DNA from 3 places in the Aquabacter sp. DMC10 genome. Region 2 is predicted to be linked to each of the others. Evidence: predicted binding sites of a transcription regulator. Region 2 holds the regulator's gene; each other region holds the start of a gene.

Region 1 (4,386 bases), 410 kb from region 2:
CCCTGGTCGCGACCGCGCTTGCGGCCGAGGAGGGGCGCGGACCCGCCAGCCTTTCGCTCTTGGGGGGACCCATCGATCCCGCCTGCCACCCCACCAATCTGGACCGGGTCCTGTCCTCTCCCGTGAGCACTGGACCGGCGGACGCGCTGTTCGAGACGGTGCCTGCGGTTTTTCCCGGCGCGGGGCGGCGGGTCTTCCCCCGTAGCCGGCAGATGCAGGCGTTTGGCTTTTACCTCTGGCGGCAAGGCCTCACGGGCGGCGAACTGCCGCTGAAGCTGCTGGCCGATGATGGCGATGATCCGCTGAACTTCCCGCTCGCCCGGCTGTGCTGGGACATGATGGATATTCCGGCGGAGTTCTTCCTGGAGAATGTGGAACGCGTGTTCCGGCAGCGTCAGCTCGCCGCCGGGACGCTCCATGTGGGAGGGCGCCGGGTGGATCTGGCGGCCATTGACCGCACGCTTCTCCTGACACTTGAGGGCGAGGATGACGACATCGCCGCCCCCGGCCAGACGGAGGCCGCGCACGCCCTGTGTCCCAACGTGCCGGCGGCCATGCGTCGGCATCGGCTGGTGAAGGGGGCGGGGCACTTCTCTCTTTTCTACGGCGGCCGCATGCGCCGCGACGTGCTGCCCGCTCTGGCCCACGCGCTGGCTTTCGCCGAGACGGTCTGAAACGCAAAAAGGGCGCGGCCGGAACCGCGCCCTTTCTGTATCAGCCCCCAGCCGGCGCTGCCGGCTGGGCACTTAAGGTCTTGGTCGGCTTGGACTGCCTCAGAAGTCCATGCCGCCCATGCCGCCGCCGGGCATGGCGGGGGCCGCGGATTCCTTCTTCGGCAGCTCGGCCACGAGCGCCTCGGTGGTCACCAGCAGGCCGGCCACGGAAGAAGCGTCCTGGAGGGCGGTGCGCACCACCTTGGCCGGGTCGACGACGCCGGCAGCCACCAGGTCCACATATTCCTCGGTCTGGGCGTTGAAGCCGAAGTTCGGCTCCTTGGTCTCCAGCACCTTGCCCACCACGATGGAGCCTTCCACGCCGGAATTCTCGGCGATCTGGCGGATGGGGGCCTCGAGGGCGCGCAGGACGATCTTGATGCCGGCGGCGATGTCGGGATTGTCGGAGGTCAGGGCCTCGACCGCCTTCTTGGCGCGCAGCAGGGCCACGCCGCCGCCGGGGACGATGCCTTCTTCCACCGCAGCGCGGGTGGCGTTCAGGGCGTCGTCCACGCGATCCTTCTTCTCCTTGACCTCGACCTCGGTCGCGCCGCCGACGCGGATCACCGCGACGCCGCCCGCGAGCTTGGCCAGACGCTCCTGGAGCTTCTCACGGTCGTAGTCGGAGGAGGTCTCTTCGATCTGGGCCTTGATCTGGGCGACGCGGGCCTCGATGTCGGCCTTCTCGCCAACGCCGTCGACGATCGTGGTCTTTTCCTTCTCGAGGATGACCTTCTTGGCACGGCCGAGCTGGGCGAGGGTGACGTTCTCGAGCTTGATGCCGAGATCCTCGGAGATCACCTGGCCACCGGTCAGGATGGCGATGTCTTCCAGCATGGCCTTGCGGCGATCGCCGAAGCCGGGGGCCTTGACGGCCGCGACCTTCAGGCCACCGCGCAGCTTGTTGACCACGAGGGTGGCCAGCGCCTCGCCTTCCACGTCCTCGGCCACGATCACCAGCGGCTTGCCGGTCTGCACGACAGCCTCAAGAACGGGCAGGATCGGCTGGAGGCCGGAGAGCTTCTTCTCGAAAATCAGCAGGAAGGGATCTTCCAGGTCGGCGATCATCTTCTCCGCATTCGTGATGAAATAGGGAGACAGATAGCCGCGGTCGAACTGCATGCCCTCGACCACTTCCAGCTCGGTGTCAGCGGTCTTGGCTTCCTCGACGGTGATGACACCCTCGTTGCCCACGCGCTGCATGGCGCCAGCGATCATCTCGCCGATGGAGGCATCGCCGTTGGCTGAGATGGTGCCGACCTGGGCCACCTCGGCGGAGGAGGAGACCTTCTTGGCGCGGGCCTGGATGTCACGGACGGCCTCGGCGGTGGCAAGGTCGATGCCGCGCTTCAGGTCCATCGGGTTCATGCCGGCGGCAACAGCCTTGGCGCCTTCCTTGACGATTGCCTGGGCGAGCACGGTGGCGGTGGTGGTGCCGTCGCCGGCCAGGTCATTGGTCTTGGAAGCGACTTCGCGGACCAGCTGGGCGCCGAGATTCTCGAACTTGTCCTCGAGCTCGATCTCCTTGGCGACCGATACGCCGTCCTTGGTGATCCGCGGGGCGCCGAAGGACTTCTCGATCACCACGTTGCGGCCCTTGGGGCCGAGCGTGACCTTCACAGCATTGGCGAGAATGTCGACGCCGCGCAGCAGCTTCTCACGGGCATCGCCGGAAAATTTCACTTCTTTGGCAGCCATGTGCCTTACTCCTGAATGAGAAAAGGGAAAAAGCGCCGAAGCCTCAGCCGATCACGCCGAGGATGTCGCTTTCCTTCATGATGAGCAGGTCCTGGCCGTCGATCTTGACCTCGGTGCCGGACCACTTGCCGAACAGGACGCGGTCGCCGGCCTTGACATCAAGCGCCACGACCTTGCCGCTCTCGTCGCGGGCGCCGGGGCCCACGGAGACGACCTCGCCCTCCTGGGGCTTTTCCTTGGCGGTGTCGGGGATGATGATGCCGCCGGCGGTCTTCTGCTCGGCTTCGATGCGCTTGACGACCACGCGGTCATGCAGAGGGCGGAAGGACATGGGCCTGATCCTCTCAGTTTATCCCTGCGGGCGCTTGGCCCGCGAATGTTGGCACTCCCATCTGGAGAGTGCCAATCCGCGACCGGAGATAGGATGGCGCTTGCGGCCCGTCAAGGAGGCGGCCCTTACCTTTATGTAAGAGATGGCCAGCTAGATTGGCGATCTTGAGGCCATCGGCGGGCGGGCTGGCGGCGGCGGAGGGGCGACCCTTCGGTACGAGCATCGACGCCGCGCCGAACAGGCACTATGGTCCCAATCGCCGGTTCCTTCCGGGAGCGCGGCGATGCGGTTCGGGCGCTTGCTTCGGAGTTTGTGAATGTCTTGGTCTCCCGCTTCATCGCTCGCAGGCAGGTCGCGTGCCGGGCACGAGGGTCGCAAAGAGGACCGGGCGGTGCGGCAAGGGTCGCGCGGTCGGTTTGCCGCCGCTGCCTTCATCGCCGCTCTCGCTCTGGCGGGCTGCGCCTCTGAGCCCCCGCCTCCCCCGCAGCCCGCAGTGCCGCAATATACGAGCCCTATCGCCGCCGCGAGCCTCGTGGGGCGCTATGGCCTTGCCGCCTATCACCGGCCGGAAGACGCCCAGCGCACGGAAAACCAGGCCCGCGCCCAGTGCTCCAATCCCTATGTCATCACCGCCGGCCCCAATGGCGGCGTGATGATGTACCTCGCCGACGACAACAAACTCACCGAGGTCATCTCCAAGCAGGTGCCCGGCCAGCCGGTCTTCATCGGCCCGGCGGAAGACCCGGCGGGAGGCGAGCGCGACCGCCAGGTGATCTCCTTCAACGGCAATGTGCTGGTGCTGAAGTGGGTCGACCCGGAAGTCTCCAAGCGCTACGGCACCATGGTTTATGTCCGTTGCCCGTGACCGGTCCGCGCGCCGGCTGATGGGATCGGCGCGCGCCTCCCGCCCTGCTGCCGGGGCGGGTTGATGGGTCCGATGCAGCCAGGGAGAACCCCCTGGCCGGGCGGGAGGGCCGCGGCGCTTCCACCGGACTGGCCTCGGCTTTGCCAAAACTGGGCGTGGTGATGGCCAGCCTCGGCTTCAACGGCTCGCGTCCTTCAGATTTTTCGTGGCTGGGAGGACTTTGTCGAGCGCTTCAGCGTTCCATGGCAAAGCTGAAGCGGTCTAAATCTTTGTTCCTGGCGCATTTCCTTCACGCGAACCGGTTCCCACTGCGCGCGAAAATGCTCTAGGGTCCGCGACGGCACAGCTTGCCGGTGGCCCCATGGACTCTCCTTCTTCCTATGATCCCCTCGTCCCCGTCGCCCCCGCCCAGCGGGCTTTCGGCGCGCGGGATGCCTTTGCCCTGTGGTTCTCGTTGGGGATCGGGCTCCTCGTCCTCCAGGCGGGCGCTCTGCTCACGCCCGCCCTGAGCCTGGGCGCGGCTCTGGGGGCGATCCTCGCCGGCTCGGCCTTGGGGGTCATCCTGCTGGCGCTGGTGGGGGTCATCGGGGCGGATACCGGCCTCGCCTCCATGGCCATGCTACGGCCGACGCTCGGCCTGCGCGGCGCCGTGGTGCCCACCCTCATCAACGTGATCCAACTGGTGGGATGGGGGTCGTTCGAGATCATCATCATGAGCCAGGCTGCCGATGCGCTCCTGCGCACCACCCTTGGCGTTTCCATGCCGGTGGTGTGGACGG
Region 2 (4,386 bases):
CAGCGCCACCGCCTCGCCGGCCGCAAGGCGGGCCAGCAGGCGCGGGCGCATGCTGGCGCCATTATGGTCGTGATAGGGCACGAGCGGCGCCTCGATGCCGTAGCGGTCCAAGAGGCGGCGGGACATGCGGGTGTCCTCGCAGGCGATCACGTCGGCCCCGGCCAAGGTCTCCAGGGCGCGCAGCGTGATGTCGCCGAGATTGCCGATGGGGGTCGCCACCACATGCAGGCCCGGCGCGAGGCGGGCGGCGGGCAGGCGGGTTCCGGCGATGACATAGGCGCGCGGGCGATCGGGCGCGGAAGGCGAGGCGTTCATGGGGCGCCTTATAGCAGATCCCGCGCCGCGCCGGGCTGTGCAATCCGTGGCCGGCGGGGCCGGGCGGGCCGGCGCAGCGGGCTGGGCGCATTCCCCCTTCGGCCCTGCGGGCACCCGTGCCCCCTCTGCTCTGTCCTGTGCCATGGTCTTCGGCTCCTGGCTCTGTCCCGCCTTGCCCCTCCCGTCTCGCCTCTCCCGCGCTTCGCTGGAGGGGGGATTTTCGGGCGTTGGCTCTGCTCTGCCTTGGCGTCGGTCATCTCAAACCCTCCCCCTGCGGAACCGGCCCCCTCTCCCGCGAAGCGCTGAAGGGTGGGGGAGGGGGCAAGGGCGGTCGGCAAGAGGATGCGAGCCCTTCGCCGCCCAGCACCAACATCCCCGCCGATGGCGAGGTGGAGGGATGCGGGAGCGGCCGGCGCGCGGCGGCGCGCCAGATGGGTAAGGGTTTGACGTCGGAGCCGGGCTCCGTCCGCTCCCGCGCGGGGATTTGTGGCCTCGGTCCCGCGCCGCGTGGGCGACAGGTTCTCCCATCAGCACCGGCCGAACCACTGCCGGATCGGTGCGCCTGGACCTTCAGCCTCCTCTGCTAACGGTTCGGGGGGCGTTATTCCCCGTCCCGTCGGACACCCGCCCCCGGCACCACCCGTCAGGCCGCTCCGGACGCGCCCCTCCTTGGTGTCAGGTGAGCACACCATAGCAGAGGTGCAGCAATATAGGAATATAGTCTAGGATATTTTTCTCAGGCGGGGTAATTGGGGGCTCTCGCCCTGCCCCCTCCCTATCCCTCCCCCGCTTTGCGGGAGAGGGGACTTCCGTGCGCCCGGTCGGGGCGGCGCTCTGCTCTGCCTCGGCCTGCATCCTCCCAACCTCTCCCCCAGCGCGACAGGCCCCCTCTCCCGCTAAGCGGGGGAGGGTTGGGGAGGGGGAAATGGAGGGAGGGGGAAATGGAGGGGAGGTGTCCGGAGGGGAGACAATGGCCAGAACGCTCCCCCAAACGCAAACGGCCGGGCAGAGCCCGGCCGTCGCACACCATCCAGAAACAGAAGGATCAGGCCTTGCCGGCCTCGTCCGTATCGCCCTTGGCCTCGGCCGGCTCCTCGCGCGGGGCTTTGGGGCCGCCGCGGGAGACGCCCACCATGGCGGGGCGCAGGACGCGGTCGCCGATCACATAGCCGGCCTGCACCACCTGGAGCACCGTGCCCGAGGGCACCGTCTCGTCGGGGATCTCGAACATGGCCTGGTGGAGATGGGGGTCGAAGCGCTGCCCCTTGGGCTCGATCCGCCGCACGCCGTACTTTTCCAGCGCCTTCAGGAGGCTGCGCTCGGTGAGTTCGAGGCCGTCCAGCAGCGACTTCACGCCGCCCTCGGCCTTTTCCTTCACCTCGGCCTCCACGGCGCCGAGCGCCCGGGCGAGATCGTCAGCCACGTTCAGCACGTCGCGGGCGAAAGAGGTCACGCCATAGGTCTTGGCGTCGGCAATCTCGCGCTCGGCCCGGCGGCGGATGTTCTCCGCCTCGGCGAAGGCGCGCAGATACTTGTCCTTGAAAGCCGCGACCTCGGCCGCCAGACGCTCGCGCTCGGCATGGAAACCGTCGGCGGCCGCGGATGCCAGCTCCTGCATGTCGGCAATTTCCGGGTCCGCAGCCGGATTGGTGCGATTGTTGTCGCTCGCGCCACCCTGCTCGCTCATCACGCTGTCCTCGTCACGTCACATGCCGACCCGCCGGGGCCGGCCTCCATTCGCCCCGCATATCGGCATCGCGGGGATAAAAATCAAGCGGAGTCGGACCCGGGCGCTCCCAGAATGCGGCTGACCACCCGCGCGGTGAAGTCCACCATGGGGACGATGCGGCCATAATTGAGCCGTGTCGGCCCGATCACGCCCAGCACGCCCACCACCCGGCCCTGCCCGTCGCGATAGGGGGCGACGATGGTGGACGAGCCCGACAGCGAGAACAACTTGTTCTCCGCGCCGATGAAAATGCGCATGGATTGCGCCTCTTCCGCCCGGCCGAGCAGGTCCACCACCTCGCTCTTGGCCTCCAGATCGTCGAACAGCAGGCGGATGCGCTCCAGGTCGTCCAGCGCCCGCAAATCCTCCAGCAGCTTGGCCTGCCCGCGCACGATGAGGCGACGTTCCGACGCATCCCCGCCGGACCAGGAGGCAAAGCCTTCCTCCACCACCCGGGCGGTCAGTTCGTCCAGTTCCCGGCGCAATTGGGCGGTCTGCGCCTCCATTTCGCTGCGCGCCTCGCCGAGCGTGCGCCCGCGCACCCGGGCATTGAGGAAATTGGAGGCCTCCACCAGCGCCGACACGGGCAAGCCGGCGGGCAAGGGCAGGACGCGGTTTTCCACTTGCCCGTCTTCGGAGACCAGGATCACCAATGCCCGGCGCGGGTCCAGCGGCACGAATTCCACATGCTTGAGGCGCGGGTCGCTCTTGGTGGTGGTCACCACGCCCGCCCCCCGCGAGAGGCCGGACAAAAGCGCGGAGGCCTCGTTGAGGATGCCTTCCACCGAATAGCCCTTGGCGGCGGCGGCCACCTGGGTCTCGATGCTCTTGCGGTCGCGCTCGTTGACGTCGCCGATCTCCAGCAGCGCATCCACGAAGAAGCGCAGGCCCTGGTCGGTGGGCAGGCGCCCGGCGCTGGTGTGGGGCGCATAGATGAGCCCCGCCGCCTCCAGGTCCGCCATCACGTTGCGCACCGAGGCGGGCGACAAGGTCATGGGGATGATGCGCGAGAGATTGCGCGAGCCCACCGGTTCGCCGGTGGCGAGATAACTCTCCACGATCTGGCGGAAAATTTCCCGCGAGCGCTCGTCCAGCTGGGCGAGGGCGGCGGAGTTCGGGGGAATGAACGGGTTCAGGGGCACGGCGGTCATTCCGGGTTTCGGGGCAGGAGGCAAAGACGCAGGGGGCGCCGCGTGGTCCGGCGTTTCCTCTCGCCTTTCCGCACATAGGCAGCAGGACACCCGCCGCCAAGGAGGGACGCTGCCGCCTTGGCCAACACCTGCCGCCGACCCCCCTTGTGCTCCAACATGGCTCCCGTTCCCGCAGGGTGCGAACCCTCATCCTAATGGCAGCCCTGCGCTCCGCTCAATGCCTCCCCCTGCGCAGCCCCTTGCCCCCGCGCCTCCCGGCCCCTACAACCGGCGCCCTGTTTCACCACGGATTGGACAGACGAATGCGCCCCAGCCGACGCGCCGCCGACGAGATGCGTCCCGTTTCCTTCGAGCGGGGCGTGATGCGCCATGCGGAAGGGTCCTGCCTCGTCAAGTTCGGCGACACCCATGTGCTGGTGGCTGCGACCCTGGAAGAGCGCCTGCCGCCGTGGCTGAAGGGCCAGGGCCGGGGCTGGGTGACGGCGGAATATTCCATGCTGCCCCGCGCCACCCTGGAGCGCACCCGCCGCGAGGTCACCCAGGGCAAGCCCTCCGGCCGCACCCAGGAAATCCAGCGCCTGATCGGCCGCTCGCTGCGCACGGTCACCGACCTCGTCGGCCTCGGCGAGCGCCAGATCACGCTCGATTGCGACGTGCTCCAGGCCGATGGCGGCACCCGCACCGCCGCCATCACCGGCGCCTGGATCGCCCTGTACGATTGCCTCGCCTGGATGCGCGCCCGCTCCATGGTCAAGGAAATCCCCCTGCGCGAGCATGTGGCGGCGGTGTCCTGCGGCATCTATAACGGGACCCCCGTGCTGGACCTCGACTATGCCGAGGACAGCAAGGCCGAGACCGACGCCAATTTCGTCATGACAGGAACCGGCGGCATCGTGGAGATCCAGGGCACGGCCGAGAAGACCCCCTTCAGCCAGGACGAGCTCCTGTCGCTCCTGGGTCTCGCCCGCACCGGCATCGACCGCCTGGTCGCGCTCCAGAAGGAAGCCATCGCCTGATGTCCCACCGCCGTCTCTCCGGTCGCCTCGTGGTCGCCACCCACAATCCCGGCAAGCTCATCGAAATGCGCATGCTGCTGGAGCCGTACGGCGTGGAAGCGGTCTCGGCCGGCGAGCTCGGCCTGCCCGAGCCGGAGGAGACCGGCGTCACCTTCGCCGAGAATGCGCGGCTCAA
Region 3 (4,386 bases), on a different contig from region 2:
TCTTGGAGCGCGGCGTCGAGGTCGGCGCCCGCCACATCGAAGGCCAGCAGCACCTCCCCTTCCGTGCCGCGGCCTGTGACCTCGGCGACCAGCTCCCGCGACGCATCGGGATGGGTGAAGATGATGCGGTCGCCTGCCACAAGGCGCTTGGCGGGGCGCGCGAAAGCGGCCCAGCGGGCTTCGTCGAGGCGCTTCACCAGGGTCGCCTCGATGTGGACGGTGGAGCCGCCCGCCCGCGTGCGGGTGCCGTCGAGGCGGGCGGGAATGACCTTGGTGTCGTTCACCACCACGGCATCGCCGGGACGCAGGAGGGAAGGCAGGTCGGCGATGTGCGCGTCCGTCAGCTCGGCCTCCGCGCCGGGACGCACCACCAGAAGCCGCGCGCTCTCGCGCGGCGTGGCGGGGCGCAAGGCGATCAGCTCGGGAGGCAAATCGAAATCGAAGGCGTCGACGCGCATCAGGCTTTCATCCAGGACGCGCGGCAGTCGGGCCGGCGCAACGGAGCGCCTTCCTAGAGCACGGGCCGAGGGGCTGGCAACGCAAACCCCGTCGATCGTGGTGCCTGTGGTCCGGTTGCGGGCGCCCGGTGCGTCTCAGATCAGCCTCACCCGCCCCGTGCCCAGCTCATAGATGCCCGTCGCCAGCTTCACCTTGCCGGAGGCAATGGCCGCTCCGATGATCTGGCTCTTGCCTGCCACCTGCCTGGCGGTCTGGAGGGCATTGGTGACCACCGCGGCTTCCACCAGGTCGCCCCCTTGCCCCTGGGCGGCGGCCACGGCGGGCAGGATATTGTCGATGAGGCCGGGCAAGTGGCCGGGAAACAGCGCCTTCTGGGTGGCGGCCTTCACCGCTGCGGCCACCGCCCCACAGCCGGTGTGGCCGAGCACCAGCAAAAGCGGCACGCCCAGATAGGCAACCGCATATTCAAGGCTCGCGAGCCCGTCATTATCCACCACGTTCCCGGCCAGGCGCACGACGAAGAGCTCGCCCGGCTCCTGGTCGAAGCACAGTTCAGGCGAGACCCGCGAATCGGAGCAGCCGAGCACGGCCGCAATGGGATACTGGCCCTTGGCGAGCATCTGCCGGCGGGCGGAGAAGTCCCTGTTTTCGGTGGTGTCGGCGACATAGCGGGCATTCCCGGCCATCAGCCGGTCCAGCGCCTCGCCGCCGGGAATGTCGTTGGGCGCCTTCTGCCCGGCGGGCAGGTCCTCGGCCGCCAGGGCCGGGCGCAGCAGACCCGCTCCCGCCAGGGCGGCCGCCCCGAACATGAGGCCGCGCCGCGAAATGCTCCCCGCACAGTCCTGGCACATGTCCGCCCCTCCGCGTTCCGCCCTTGATGGCCAAGGGCTGAGGCTCTTCATAGCCCAGACGCGCGACAGATGGGGCCACCGGTCAGAAAATGGCGACGGCGCCCTGCCAGATGGCCCAGCTCATGGCGGCGGTAATTAGTAGGCCGAGCAAGGTCGCGAAGAAACCAGCGAGGATCACGCCGCCATCCCGCTCCACCAGGCCAAGGCCGAACACGCAGACCGCGAAGCCCGGCGGCAGGTTGCCGAGGAAGGGAATCGGCAGCAGCAGGATGAAGCCCAGCAGCACCACTGTGGCGCCCACGATGCGGCGGGCGGTGGGACCGGCAAAGGTTTCCATGCGCGGCCGTGACCAACGCTCGAACCACATGATGTAGGGGCGCGAACGGGTGACAATGGCTTCCAGCATGGAGCGCGAGAAGGTCTGCCGCGACACCCGTTCAGGCAGCCACAACTCCTGCCGGCCCATGGCCATCTGGAGGCCGATGAGGCCGAGCACGATGCCGCAGATGACGGGGATGCCAGGCGGCATGGGAATGCAGTTGGGAATGCCGAACAGCAGGAAGATGATGCCGAAGGCGCGGTTGCGCAGCGCATTCACCAGATCGCCAATCGCCACCTTCTCGCCCTCCTGGGAAGCCAGGACGGCGGCGAGCAGTTCGGAAGTCCGCGGCGTACGGTGATCCACAGGTGCCTCGATCGATTGAGGCCCACTCATAGCACCTTGAAAGCGGCGGTGTCAGGGCGGGAGGCGATAAGAGGCCCCCTCGCCCTGCCCCAGGGTCAATTCAGGAGGTATAATCCCCCCACTGCCCGCAGCTCGGCTGGCTTGATGAGCTCACAATGGGCGACTTTCACCGAATGCAGCGGCCCGTCCAATTCGCGGCGCCAGAAGGCAAGGAACTTGTTGAGTTCCGGGAATTTGGGGGAGAGGTCGTAATCCTGCCAGATATAGGATTGAAGGAACGCGGGATGGTCAGGCAGGTGGTAGAGGATCTCGGCCGTCACGAGCCCATAGCCGGAAATCTGCTTCACGAAGTCGCCGCAAACCATGTTCGACACCTCCATGCACGCCGGAAACCCCGCCGCCTCAGCAATGCCATGTGGCGGGAACGGATCCATTGTCGGCTGACAATCTTGCGCGAGCCAGACCAAAAAATGGTTTACGCGTGCAAAAACAAGGCGTTAGCAGCGATTGATCGAGACTGCTGACAACAGCTTCGTAGCGTCCTGCGCCGGTGCGCGAGGCCGGACGGACAGCGGGGGCAAGGCCCTGCTAGCACTCCCATCCCCCGAGTGCCAAAAAATCTCCCCGCCCCCCTTGAACCCTCCCGCCGGCCCACTTAGATGGCGGCCAGGCTGCGCTCGAACGTTGGCGCGGCCGGAATGAAGTGCAATCAACGTGTCCAAGCCAATTGGAGGTTCCCCGATGGGTTTCCGTCCTCTGCACGACCGCGTGGTCGTGAAGCGCATCGAAGCTGAGCAGAAGACTGCCGGCGGCATCATCATCCCCGACACCGCCAAGGAAAAGCCCCAGGAGGGCGAGGTGGTCGCCGTGGGTCCGGGCGTGCGCAACGAGAAGGGCGAACTGGTCGCGCTCGACGTGAAGGCTGGCGACCGCGTCCTGTTCGGCAAGTGGTCCGGCACCGAGGTCAAGATCGACGGTCAGGACCTGCTCATCATGAAGGAAAGCGACATCCTCGGCGTCGTCGAGGTCTCCGCTTCCGCCAAGAAGGCGGCGTGAGCCGCTTTTTCACCCTTTCCATCGTCCCAAGCTGAAGGAGCAGGCACATGGCTGCCAAGGACGTGAAATTTTCCGGCGATGCCCGTGAGAAGCTGCTGCGCGGCGTCGACATCCTCGCCAATGCGGTGAAGGTCACGCTGGGCCCCAAGGGCCGCAACGTGGTGATCGAGAAGTCGTTCGGCGCCCCGCGCATCACCAAGGACGGCGTATCCGTCGCCAAGGAGATCGAGCTCGAGGATCGCTTCGAGAATCTCGGCGCCCAGCTGGTTCGCGAAGTCGCTTCCAAGACCAATGACCTGGCCGGCGACGGCACCACCACCGCCACCGTGCTCGCCCAGGCGATCGTGAAGGAAGGCGCCAAGGCGGTTGCCGCCGGCATGAACCCGATGGACCTGAAGCGCGGCATCGACCTCGCGGTGGAAGCCATCGTCAAGGACCTGGCCGCCAAGTCCAAGAAGGTGACCTCCAACGAGGAGATCGCCCAGGTCGGCACCATCTCCGCCAATGGCGATAGCGAGGTGGGCAAGTTCCTCGCCGAGGCCATGCAGAAGGTCGGCAACGAGGGTGTCATCACCGTCGAGGAAGCCAAGACCGCCGTCACCGAGCTGGACGTCGTCGAGGGCATGCAGTTCGACCGCGGCTACCTCTCCCCCTATTTCGTGACCAACGCCGAGAAGATGCGCGTTGAGTTCGAGGACCCCTACATCCTCATCCACGAGAAGAAGCTCGGCGCCCTCCAGGAGCTGCTGCCCGTTCTCGAGGCCGTGGTGCAGTCCGGCAAGGCGCTGGTCATCATCGCCGAGGACGTGGAAGGCGAGGCTCTGGCCACCCTCGTGGTCAACAAGCTGCGCGGTGGCCTGAAGGTCGCGGCCGTGAAGGCTCCCGGCTTCGGCGATCGCCGCAAGGCCATGCTGCAGGACATCGCGATCCTGACCGGCGGCCAGGCCATCTCCGAGGACCTCGGCATCAAGCTCGAGAACGTGAACCTCACCATGCTCGGCCGCGCCCGCAAGGTCGTGATCGAGAAGGAGAACACCACGATCGTCGACGGTGCCGGCGAGAAGGCCGACATCGAGGCCCGCGTCGCCCAGATCAAGGCCCAGATCGAAGAGACCACCTCCGACTACGACCGTGAGAAGCTCCAGGAGCGTCTCGCCAAGCTCGCGGGCGGCGTCGCGGTGATCCGCGTCGGCGGCGCGACCGAGGTCGAGGTCAAGGAGAAGAAGGACCGCGTGGACGACGCCCTGCACGCCACCCGCGCTGCGGTGGAAGAAGGCGTGCTGCCCGGCGGCGGCGTGGCCCTGCTGCGCTCCATCAAGGCGCTGGAAGGCCTCA

The links. Region 2 encodes HrcA, which represses chaperone genes, less so after heat shock. Its sites were predicted from a motif close to GTTAGCACTCNCNNNNNGNGAGTGCTAAC; they were not measured.
Region 1: groES (co-chaperone GroES) is a predicted target of HrcA. The motif match lies at 2,790-2,818, and genes of this name have one in related genera.
Region 3: groES (co-chaperone GroES) is a predicted target of HrcA. The motif match lies at 2,583-2,611, and genes of this name have one in related genera.

What each region holds. Positions count from the first base shown of each region.
Region 1 is NZ_JBQUYX010000001.1:608,195-612,580, reverse strand. Features, by position in the region: gene ACT54L_RS02830 (polyhydroxyalkanoate depolymerase) at 1-674, shown strand, start outside; gene groL (chaperonin GroEL) at 774-2,411, opposite strand; gene groES (co-chaperone GroES) at 2,455-2,742, opposite strand; gene ACT54L_RS02815 (hypothetical protein) at 3,134-3,607, shown strand; gene cytX (putative hydroxymethylpyrimidine transporter CytX) at 3,969-4,386, shown strand, end outside.
Region 2 is NZ_JBQUYX010000001.1:1,022,587-1,026,972, reverse strand. Features, by position in the region: gene rsmI (16S rRNA (cytidine(1402)-2'-O)-methyltransferase) at 1-315, opposite strand, end outside; gene grpE (nucleotide exchange factor GrpE) at 1,361-2,002, opposite strand; gene hrcA (heat-inducible transcriptional repressor HrcA) at 2,086-3,195, opposite strand; gene rph (ribonuclease PH) at 3,498-4,211, shown strand; gene rdgB (RdgB/HAM1 family non-canonical purine NTP pyrophosphatase) at 4,211-4,386, shown strand, end outside.
Region 3 is NZ_JBQUYX010000005.1:254,151-258,536, forward strand. Features, by position in the region: gene queA (tRNA preQ1(34) S-adenosylmethionine ribosyltransferase-isomerase QueA) at 1-458, opposite strand, end outside; gene ACT54L_RS15720 (carbonic anhydrase) at 594-1,310, opposite strand; gene ACT54L_RS15725 (exopolysaccharide biosynthesis protein) at 1,393-1,995, opposite strand; gene ACT54L_RS15730 (usg protein) at 2,091-2,360, opposite strand; gene groES (co-chaperone GroES) at 2,737-3,051, shown strand; gene groL (chaperonin GroEL) at 3,099-4,386, shown strand, end outside.